2 regions of the Lactiplantibacillus koreensis genome follow, and region 2 is predicted to be linked to the other one. Evidence: a T-box and tRNA genes for the amino acid it is inferred to sense, from the RefSeq annotation. Region 2 holds a T-box; the other holds one or more tRNA genes.
What was found. The T-box of region 2 lies ahead of leuS (leucine--tRNA ligase). A T-box ahead of a tRNA ligase gene usually reads a tRNA of that ligase, here a tRNA-Leu.
Positions count from the first base shown of each region.

Region 1 (5,663 bases), 490 kb from region 2:
CATTGAACCAGATTGATAAATGCCTTTGGCAAATTCGCCATGACTAGCAATGATAATGCTTACCATCTTTGTACCTCCTATTTTTTGTTACAGTCATAGGAAAATGAATAAATAATATCTAAATAGCCTGTAACTTCATTTATTGTGATACTGTAAGCGCAATCTTTTTGCACTCACTTATATATATGCAAGTCCCGTGCCAAAATACACTAGTTTGTAAAGCTTGTTATCATAGGCTTCTTTTTGATACACAAAAGTGATACAGAAGTCCGTATTACCATTTTGTGTATCAAAATAGCGTATTTTTAAGACTTTTTTAAGTATCATGTGTATTTCTTAGGCGTTAATTTAATTTTTCTTAATAACTGCGCCTTGATTATGATGCTAAGCCAGTAAAAAAGACGCAACCCAAGTTTGGTTACGTCTCTTGACTAAATGACGCTTAAATCATGGGGGCTTCCCAAGCCCCTTTAGTCTCAACATCGGTCTTTGAGCCAAGTCTTCCAAATGCGTTATATCAGTTGACGTCAAATTAACAGTAATCGCCTGTTGTTCACTGGCAATGAGTCTCTTGACCAATTGGTTTGTTAACTATCAATAATATATAGTAGTAACAATTTAGACTAAACTGCTAAGCCATTTGCAGAAAAATAGTCCCCCGCAATTAAGTCAGCATTAGTTCTAGTTAGTCAGATAACTTTTGGCAAGCACCTTATTGATGAACACCTAATCGGTTTCAAATCAGCTAAAAAGCCCAGTATTACGGGAACTGCCTCGCAATACTGGGCTTTTTTAAATAAATTAAGTTTTTACTCACTACTGATACTTTCTGGCTCAGAAAAATCTAAGATTAACTGAATTTGGCATCCTCAAACCGGCATGATCTGAAATACCAGCCGGGTTGCTAGTGGCATAATAACAAGATCACGGATAAAGTAGGCCATGGTCAGTGTGCCAAAGAATCCCAGAATAAACTGCGCCACTGTCATATGGAATAGGGTCCCATTCACCGTTAACGCCAAAGTACTCATGGTAAAGCACATGCTTAGAAGCATTGTCCAACTACGAATTGTCGCTGCTTTCAAACGAATCACCGCTGAATCAGTCAGCCGTCGAGTTCGCCACTTAATCAGCAAATTGCTTAAATTGCTGACCACTAACAAGTTAAAGACAAATGCGAAAGCAATCATCGGGCCAATTGACAACCAAAATAGTCGCCACATTTCGCCATTAATTCCCATACTCTTCGCCATTCCTAGCCAACTCATACTACCGGCCATCCCAGTACATAAAAATAAAGTAAAAAGCAATCGTTGTTTTAAAGTCATTTAATTTCCCTCCATATAGTTGCTAAAGCAACTAATATAGAATAACCGAATTTAGTTTATTTGTCAACTATATGCTATACTATATTGAAATAAAGGAGGTCATTGCCTTGGACATTATCAAACTCGGAAAATTCATTGGTGCAATCCACCGTCGCTTTCAGACGGCCACAAATCATGAACTGACGCTCCCTGGAATCAACGCTAGTAATGCAAATTTTCTCCTCTTAATCAGTGAACATGATCGGATTACCGCCAAACAACTTACAAATGACCTGGCCATTAATAAAGGCTTAGTCAGTCGAGAAATGACCCGGCTTGAAAGAGACGGCTATATCGCTAGAGTTCCCAACAATAGCGACCACCGAGCCACTTGGGTCAGCATTACACCAAAAGGACTGGCTGCCTGTGAAACAATCCGTCAAATCAAACAGTCTCTCTGGGACGAAGTTCTCGCAGATATGCCTGCTGCTGATGTTGAGAAATTTTTCAACCAATTAGCGGCCTTGAGCGAGCGAACAAAGAAATTTGATCATCGGCAATAAATCATTTTTTAAAGAAATCAAACCTGAATCATTCATCAATAAAGCTTTTTATTCAAATAGATCAGTCCGAATCAAAAACGCTTGATTCGGACTGATCTATTTTAGCTATTAGCTACTACAAAAAAATGTTATCTCAATAATCAAAAATCAGTTTCGATTTTGTTTCCTTCTATTCCATATTATTCACCATCATGAATAATAAAAAAGCTGATATCTCAACGATTTCTCGTATCAATACCAGCTATTCCGTCTATAAAGTGCGGCCAAGAAGATTCGAACTTCCACCGGGTTAACCCCGACAAGATCCTTAATCTTGCGCGTCTGCCAATTCCGCCATGGCCGCATCACACTCACAAAAACCATTTTAACAAAATGTCGTGAGTCTGACAAGCTAAATTTAAAATTTATTGATTTTAACCCCAGTCGCATCAATAGGTAATAAGTAATACTGCCCAGTTAGCGTTGCATTCTGTTGTAACTGTTGTTGCAGCCTTACTAAATCAGCGCGCTGGCCCAGGGTCACAATTGTTGGACCAGCCCCACTAAGGTATGTGCCAACTATCCCTAACGCATGGGCCGTTTGCCGGACGATGGCTAATGCTGGTACTAACTGTGCTCGGTACTGTTCATGGAATTGATCCGCTTCTAATAGCTGTAATGCTAATGACCAATTTTTCATGGCTAAAGCGGCGACTAAGGTATTTGCAACGCTGCTCCCCGTAATTGCTTGCGTATACGCTAAGTCTGTTGGTAACGCGGCCCGGCTCGCCACCGTCAACAAAGGTTCATTCGGCACATACACACTGGCAAACCAAGTTGGTGTTGGCAATTGCACCGCTTGAACTTGCTGATGGACTGCGGTTGCCACCACCAAGCCACCGAGAATTGCCGGCGCTACATTATCTGGATGCCCTTCTAACTGTGTCGACAACTGTAGTAGTTCAACCGTAGCGACTGGCTCAGGCATTAAAGCATTAGCTAAAGCTAAGCCGGCCACAATTGCTGTCGAACTACTCCCTAACCCGCGGGCTAACGGTATCGCTGATTGGACTTTCAGGTGTTGTGGCGGTAAATCTGGTGCTAAAGTTAACGCCGTTTTAACGATTAAATTCGTCGCATCCGTTGGGACGGCCGCCCCAAACGGATGACTGACCTGCCACGTCGCACTTGGCGCCACAACAGTCAACGTTAGTTGTAAATCTAAAGCCAAACCAATCGAATCAAACCCCGGTCCAAGATTGGCGGAAGTCGCTGGTACTGAAATTGTTAACATCATTTCACCTACTCATTTTTCAAAACTTTATAACGGGCTAACAATTGCATGTTAGGTTGTTCGCCAATTGCCGTGGTAACAGCCGCCAATTGTTGATCATTCATGGCATGTGTGATGATCACCACCCGCGCATTACCGTCCCCTAATTGATTTTGAATAATCTGACTAAAGGAAACTTGAGCTCGGGTCATAATTTCAGTCAACCGCATCATCATCCCAGGTAAATCACGCATTTTCAGTGCAATAAAATGTGGATAAATAACGTCAACAGGGGCCGCTAAATTTGTCTCTTGTCGGTAAGAATTAAACGTATTCCCCGTCGTGTTCAAGGCAATATTTTTAGTGACCGTCGTGATATCACTTAAAACACTGTTAGCCGTCGGTAATTCGCCGGCACCGGGGCCATAAAACATCGTATCTCCCACGGCCGTCCCAGTCACCATAACGGCATTATTTTCATTTTGTACCGTCGCTAATGGATGCTGATCTGAGACCAGTACTGGTCCGACCGATACCGCAATCCGATCATCCAGTTCTTCAGCAATCCCTAATAACTTGATGGTATAGCCCAGTTGATGCGCTTCGGCAATGTCTTCCGGACTAATTTTAGTAATCCCTTGTACCTTAACTTGGGATAGCGATAAACTCATCCCAAAAGCGAATTGTGTCAAAATGATCATTTTATACGCCGCATCCAAGCCTTCAACGTCATTCGTTGGATCCTTTTCAGCAAACCCCAATGTCTGCGCACTCGCTAAGGCTTGTTGATACGACCAGTTTTTAGTTAACATTTGTGTCATGATATAGTTAGTCGTCCCATTGACAATTCCCATTACCCGCTGAATCTTATCCGCCGCAAAACTATTATCAATCGTCCGTAAAATCGGAATCCCCCCAGCAACACTCGCTTCATAGAAAAGATCACGATGATTTTCACGCGCAATTTGAACCAATTCGCGTCCGTACTGCGCAATCAAATCCTTATTAGCAGTCACCACATGTTTGCCTGCTTGTAGTGCGCGGGTGATGTATTCTTTGGCTGGATGGATTGATCCCATGACTTCAACCATAATTTGAATCTCGGGATCATCGATCAAGGTCTCAATTTGATCGGTCAATCGGACAGTGCCAAGTTCGGCCTGTTGATGATTGTTCAAGTTATGCACGACAACACAAGCTAATTCGAGCTTGCGACCAGTAATCTCTGAAATTTTTGCTTGATGTGCTTGTAACATTTTGACCACGCCAGTCCCAACTGTTCCTAGACCGACAATACCAATTTTGATTGTTTCCATCGCTAACGCCTCCAAAATTCCTAATAGTTAAGCCCATTCTATCGAACCACCCACTGATAAGCAACGCTTTTCACACTAACTTAATCGGTCCCTGACAACGACCACAAGCATAGCGGTTCAGATTCATTCGCCGTTTCCGGTGATAGACTTGCCCACAACGTTGGCACCGATACGTATATCGATAGGCCAAGGTCGTCGTTTGCTTGGGCTTAGGCGCATACCGTGAACCGTGTACTTGGGCTAATAGCTGTTTAAAGCTTCGGTCGCGATGTTGATAGCCTTGCCGTGCCAGATGCAAATGATAATGACACAGCTCATGTTTAATCACACCAATCAACGTTGCTTCGTCAAAATCGGTCAACATTTTTGGATTAATATCAATGTTATGACTAGCCAATTGATAACGACCACCAGTAGATCGTAAACGCGTATTAAAAAATGCCCGATGCTGAAAGGACCGGTGAAAATCATGGTCCGAAATCTGTTCAACTAACTGTTGGAGTTGCGAGTCAGTCATGCTCAACCTCAGTGGGTGCAATCATTGTCAATGCGATCCGTTGGCGTTGCTCATCCACTTCATCGACCCAGACCGTCACAATATCGCCCACGGCAACAACTCGCCGGGGATCTTTCAAAAACTTAGTCGTTAACTTAGAAATGTGCACCAAACCATCTTGTTTAACACCAATGTCAACAAATGCTCCGAAATCAACCACATTGCGAACCGTTCCCTGTAACTGCATCCCGGGTTTTAAATCACTCATTTTTAAGACATCCTGTCGCAATAATGGCGCTGGCATCGTCTCACGCACATCCCGTCCTGGTTTTTGCAAACTCCGACTAATATCTTGCAAGGTTAACGTCCCGACCTCAGTTGTCGATGCAACTTGCGTCAAATCTACCTGCGCTAATTGTTGCGCCTTCGCCGTCCCAACATCTTGAGTCGCTAAGTCGGCCGCTTGTAACAGGGCCTTCGCCGCTGGATAACTTTCTGGATGAATATCAGTATTATCAAAAATAGTCTTACCCGCAATGATACGTAAGAAACCCACTGCCTGTTCATAAGCTTTAGGTCCTAACCGTGGCACTTTCTTCAATTGTGGCCGACTACTGAACTCCCCATTTTCATCCCGATAAGCGACAATATTTTGTGCAATCGTCTTCGATAGCCCGGAGATATGGGTCAATAATTCGGCACTGGCTGTATTCAAGTTCACCCCAACTT
Region 1 covers NZ_CP027190.1:1,841,786-1,847,448, reverse strand. Annotated here, with positions in the region: gene C5Z25_RS08845 (mannose/fructose/sorbose PTS transporter subunit IIA) at 1-66, opposite strand, end outside; gene C5Z25_RS08840 (hypothetical protein) at 870-1,328, opposite strand; gene C5Z25_RS08835 (MarR family winged helix-turn-helix transcriptional regulator) at 1,436-1,870, shown strand; tRNA gene C5Z25_RS08830 (tRNA-Leu) at 2,129-2,213, opposite strand; gene thrB (homoserine kinase) at 2,268-3,143, opposite strand; gene C5Z25_RS08820 (homoserine dehydrogenase) at 3,152-4,438, opposite strand; gene C5Z25_RS08815 (SprT family protein) at 4,509-4,955, opposite strand; gene C5Z25_RS08810 (Tex family protein) at 4,948-5,663, opposite strand, start outside.
Region 1: it encodes a tRNA-Leu, which carries the amino acid that the T-box ahead of leuS (leucine--tRNA ligase) is inferred to sense. The anticodon was not compared.

Region 2 (5,663 bases):
TGGAATGGCTTGCACAATAATATCTTTAAATAGTTGCCAAACCGGAATAACTAACTTGGCCTCACTCTGAGCGGCCAACCGATTGAGTTCCGGTCGTTGACGGTAATAATACCACCCTAACAGTAAACAACTGGCAGCGGCCCCAATAAAGGCCGCAAAGGTCGATTGCATAATCGCATTAACCCAGTCACCATTTTGAATACGCATGATAAAATACGTGGCCGCCAACATGTAGACGACCCGAAAAACTTGTTCAACAAACTGAGAAACCGCAGACGGTGCCATTTGCTGGTAGCCCTGAAAAAAGCCCCGCATTAAAGACATCGGTGGAATAATCACCAAAGCAATCGCCAAAGCCCGTAGCACCGGAATCACATGGGGGTCGCCACCGCCAAAAATCAAAGCGATCGGTTGCGCACCAAACCAGAGAATAGCCCCAGAGGCAATCCCCATCGCACCAGCTAATAATAACCCACGTTTAAAGAGCCGTTGGCCGACGCCATATTCATTAATCGCATTATATTCAGAAATTTGTTTAGAGATGGCCGAAGGAATCCCACCGATGGCCACTAACAAGAAGAAGCTATAAATATTATAGCCTTTGGCATATAGCGCATTACCTTGCATCGAATTGCTGCCTAACCACATGACCCATGGAATAATATAAATGGCGCCAAGAATTCGTGAGAAAAGACTGCCCGCCGTCATCCAAGCTGACCCGCGCACCATTTTTTGATGTGCGTCAGCTTCGGAATTAACGTGGCCACTTTGCGGTTGATCGGCTTTTGGTTCCTCAGACATGTTTTGTAACCCACTTTCTTAGTTCAATCTTAACTATTTTAGATGAAATATAGTGAACTTGCAATTTAATTCTAAACTTCTGGGCGACTTTAATCGAACCTTAACGAACCGCAACCTGATCAGACAAAAAAAGCCTGAGACTTCGCCTCAGACTTTTCGCATTATTATCAACTTTAATTAGCGACAATATTAACTAATTTGCCAGGAATCGCAATCACTTTGCGAATCGTTTTACCTGCCGTAAATTCTTGCACCTTGGCATCCGCTAAAGCTAATTTTTCAAGTTCAGCTTGACCAAGATCTTTGCTAACTTCCGCATGTGAACGGACTTTACCATTAACTTGCAAGACAATTTGCACCGTTGCTTCGACTAGCTTAGATTCATCATAAGTTGGCCACATCGCATACGTAATCGTCTTTTCGTGACCTAACAATGACCAGAGTTCTTCAGCCAAATGCGGCATAATTGGCGCAATTAACTTCACAAGCCCTTCAATGTAAACGATTGGTAAATCATCCACTTTGTAAGCTTCGTTAACAAAGACCATCATTTGTGAAATAGCAATATTAAACCGCATCGCTTCATAGTCGGCCGTAACCTTTTTAACCGTTTCGTTATAGACTTTCGTTAACTTACCGTCGTTAAAAGTCGTTACCCGATCACGGACGCGATTATTTTCATCCACAATTAATCGCCAAACCCGTTCAATCCACTTATTAGCACCATGTAAGCCATCCGTGCTCCATGGAATCGATGCTTCCAATGGTCCCATAAACATCTCATAGAGGCGTAACGTATCGGCCCCATATTGGTCCACAATATCATCTGGATTAACAACGTTACCACGTGACTTAGACATCTTTTCATGGTTATCGCCTAAAATCATGCCTTGGTTAACGAGCTTTTGGAATGGTTCTTTGTTTGGAACCACGCCCAAATCATATAGGAACTTGTGCCAGAATCGTGCATACAATAAATGGAGCACCGCATGTTCAGCACCCCCAACATACAAGTCGACGGGTGACCAATACTTGAGCTTGTCATAATCGGCTAAAGCATCTGGATTGTGCGGATCAATGTAACGTAAGAAGTACCACGAACTCCCTGCCCATTGTGGCATCGTGTTCGTTTCACGCTTCCCTTTACGGCCATTTTCATCGACCACATTAACCCAATCGTCAATGTTAGCTAATGGACTTTCTCCGGTTCCGGAAGGTTCCAAGTTCTTAGTTGCTGGTAAGCGTAATGGCAATTCATCTTCTGGCACTAATGTGGTTTCGCCATCTTCCCAATGAATTACAGGAATTGGTTCACCCCAATACCGTTGCCGTGAGAAGATCCAATCTCGTAACCGATAATTGACTTTCTTTTCACCACAGTCATGGGCAGCTAACCAGTCGATCATTTTATCAATCGCTGGTTGCTTTTCGAGACCATCCACGAGACCAGAATTGATATGAACGCCATCGCCCGTGTAAGACTGGCTAGTATAGTCATTCTCACCAGCAATAACAGGTTTGATTGGTAAGTCGAACTTCTGGGCGAACTCAAAATCACGATCATCATGCGCTGGTACAGCCATAATGGCCCCAGTCCCATAAGAAGCTAAAACGTAATCAGCAATCCAGATGGGGAGTTTTTCGCCGTTAACTGGGTTAATGCCGTAACTCCCAGTAAAGACCCCGGTCTTATCTTTGTTTAGATCAGTTCGTTCCAAATCAGACTTGGTCGCAATCTTAGCCTTATAAGCTTTAATCGCATCAGCCTGAGCCGGCGTGGTTAGGCTTTCAACGAGGGCATGTTCTGGTGCTAATACCATGTAACTAGCACCGTATAACGTATCTGGCCGAGTTGAGAAGACTTCGATGACCTGATCGTCATGGTCCGCAACTTTAAACTTAATCGCAGCCCCGATCGAACGGCCAATCCAATTCCGTTGTTGTTCTTTAATATTTTCAGGCCAATCAATATCATCTAAATCATCAATCAACCGATCAGCATACGCTGTAATCTTTAAGCTCCATTGTTTCATTGGCACCCGATAAACGTCGTAGCCACCACGTTCAGTCTTGCCATCAATGACTTCTTCATTTGAGACTACAGTCCCGCCCATCATATCTGGCGCCCAGTTAACGAGCGTTTCAGATTCATAGGCTAAGCCTCGTTTGTATAATTGTTCAAAAATCCATTGGGTCCATTTGTAGAACGTCGGGTCCGTCGTATTAACTTCGCGATCCCAATCATAGGAAAATCCCAATGACCGAATCTGACGTTTAAAGTTTTTAATATTTTGCGCTGTAAAGTCCTTCGGGTTGTGACCCGTTTTTAAGGCGTACTGTTCGGCTGGTAGTCCAAACGCATCCCACCCCATTGGATGTAATACGTTGTAGCCTTGCATCCGTTTCAACCGTGACATGATATCCGTCGCAGTATATCCTTCTGGATGACCGACATGCAACCCTTGACCAGATGGATATGGGAACATATCCAAAGCGTAATATTTCTTTTTATCCGTTGTATCTAACGTCTTGAACGTTTTGTTAGCTTTCCAATAATGTTGCCACTTGCGTTCAATAATTTGATGATTATATGCCATGCTAGTGCCCCTCTCTTGGTACTGGTTTATGTATCTAAGTGTCAGTTGGCGACTCAGGTTACAAAAAAAGCCTATAAGCAAAAAGCGCTTATAGGACGAAAACAGGTTCCGCGGTACCACCTATGATTCCACGTTGCCGTGGCCTCTTGGGAATCTTAACGCGAAACCACGTCCGTCTTGTAAGTTGAGCCGGAAGACTCGAAGGTAAGTTCAGCGTCGCTAATTCCTCGTTCTCAGCGCCCACGAGGTTTCTGAAAATCAGCTTGGCTTACTAGTCCTTGTCAGAGTCGTAAAGTTATTGCTACCTATGTTAGCAAATTCGGCTTACTTTTTCAAGGGCTCGCACGGTTAAAAACGTGGTTTCTCACGCACTGGACCCGGTTACAACGACAAAACATGCTATAATCAGGACAAACAATCTTGATTGGAGGACTCCGATGGCTAAACTTCATTGGCAACGACGTGATGGGGCAATGTTAGTCGTGTTTTTACTATGGCTCGGCTGGACCTGGGCCGTTTGGCGTCAAGCCTCGTTTATTAAAACTTTTGATACGCACATCGCATGGCCGCTACATCAAAGTCCGGCTTGGTTACAAAACGGACTAGTTGCCTATACACAGTTGGGAAATTCAGTGCAAGTGACCTTCATCACCGTAGCAATCGGCTTGCTATTAGTTTGGTGTCATCAGCAACGGGCCACACTATTTTTTTGGATTAATACTTGGGGCTTAGCTGCTTATGGCAATTATTTTATCAAACAACTGATTCAACGTCCCCGGCCAACTGCATGGCGGCTCATTGAGATTGGGGGCTATAGTTATCCCAGCGGCCACTCCACAACAGCGACCGTATTAGTCGGTAGTTTGTTAGTTATCGCCTATGATCAACTGCAGAACCGCTCGTTAAAACGCGGCCTGTTAGTCGGCGGTTGCGTCCTGATTTTACTAATGATGATCAGTCGCATCGTCGTCGGCGTCCATTACCCTAGCGATACTGTGGGAGGCGTCTTACTTGGGAGCTGTCTCTTATATTTGAGTACCCGCTTGAGTCAAGGACAACGTATTGGCCCCTTAACCCCGAAAAATGTGCCATAAAAAACCGTAGTTTGAACGTCGAAATAGGCGCCAAGCTACGGTTTTTATTAAACTTTAGTTAGTTTGCTTTATTTTTTAACTTAGCCGCATGTTGCGCCGCAGTCAGCTGTTTGCCACGGTCAAAACTATTCACAATTAGCGCTAAAATCACGAGACCAAGACCAATTAGATAGACCCAATGCAGCCCGGTATAAAGAATTCCATGTAGCGTTGGTCGGAGCTTTGCGGGTAAACTCGTCGCCGTCTGTGGATTAATCAGTTTATTCATCATTGCCATATTAGTACCTGCATGCTGTTGAATGCCTTGATTCATCCCGACATTTAGAGCAATCCCAAAGATCGAAATCATTAAGGTCTGTCCGATTGTCCGACTCAACGTGTTAAACGATGTCGCTACCCCCACATTTTCTGGGGCGACGAGGTGCTGTGACGTTACCGTCGTTGCGGTGATGGTAATTCCAAAACCAACGCCCCCAATCGCGGTAATCAAGAAGAACCAGCCAAAGGCCGTTGAAACCGGTAAGAGTGCCAGGCAAATACTAGTAACCAGAATAAACATTAAACTTAAATAGATAATTTTCCGTGGCGCCCATTTAGCCAACAATCGGCCCGTCACGAAAGACCCAATAATCCACATTAACGAACTTGGCGTTACCGCAAAACCTGCTAGGGATGCTGGCACACCAAGAATACCTTGAGTCCACGTGGGAATGTATACTTCGACGGCCATCAAGAAGCCACTCACTAACGCCGCCACGGCATTTTGAATGACAAACGTATGATTCTTGAATAAGTCCAACGAAATCACAGGTTCTGCGGTACGACTCTCACGGCGAATAAATAACCACAGACTAAAGCCGCTTAACAGCCATGCCATGATAACCGTAGCCCAACTAATTGTCGCATTTCCAAGTAATTGGAAACTCAACATCAAGCATAGTAAAAATAGCATTAACCAGAAACTACCCAAATAATCGACTTTACCCTGCCGCTGCCGCTTAGGTTCTCGTAAATAGACTTGAAATAAAACTAAGGTAATCAAGCCCACGGGCACATTGATGAAAAAGATCCAATGCCAACTTAACTTATCAACAATGATGCCCCCAATTAAGGGCGCCAAGACTGAGGCAATCCCCCAAGCCGAACTATTAAAGCCCAGCACTTTGGCCCG
Region 2 covers NZ_CP027190.1:2,328,624-2,334,286, reverse strand. Annotated here, with positions in the region: gene C5Z25_RS11310 (putative polysaccharide biosynthesis protein) at 1-801, opposite strand, end outside; gene leuS (leucine--tRNA ligase) at 975-3,398, opposite strand; T-box leader at 3,487-3,692, opposite strand; gene C5Z25_RS11300 (phosphatase PAP2 family protein) at 3,836-4,492, shown strand; gene C5Z25_RS11295 (MDR family MFS transporter) at 4,551-5,663, opposite strand, start outside.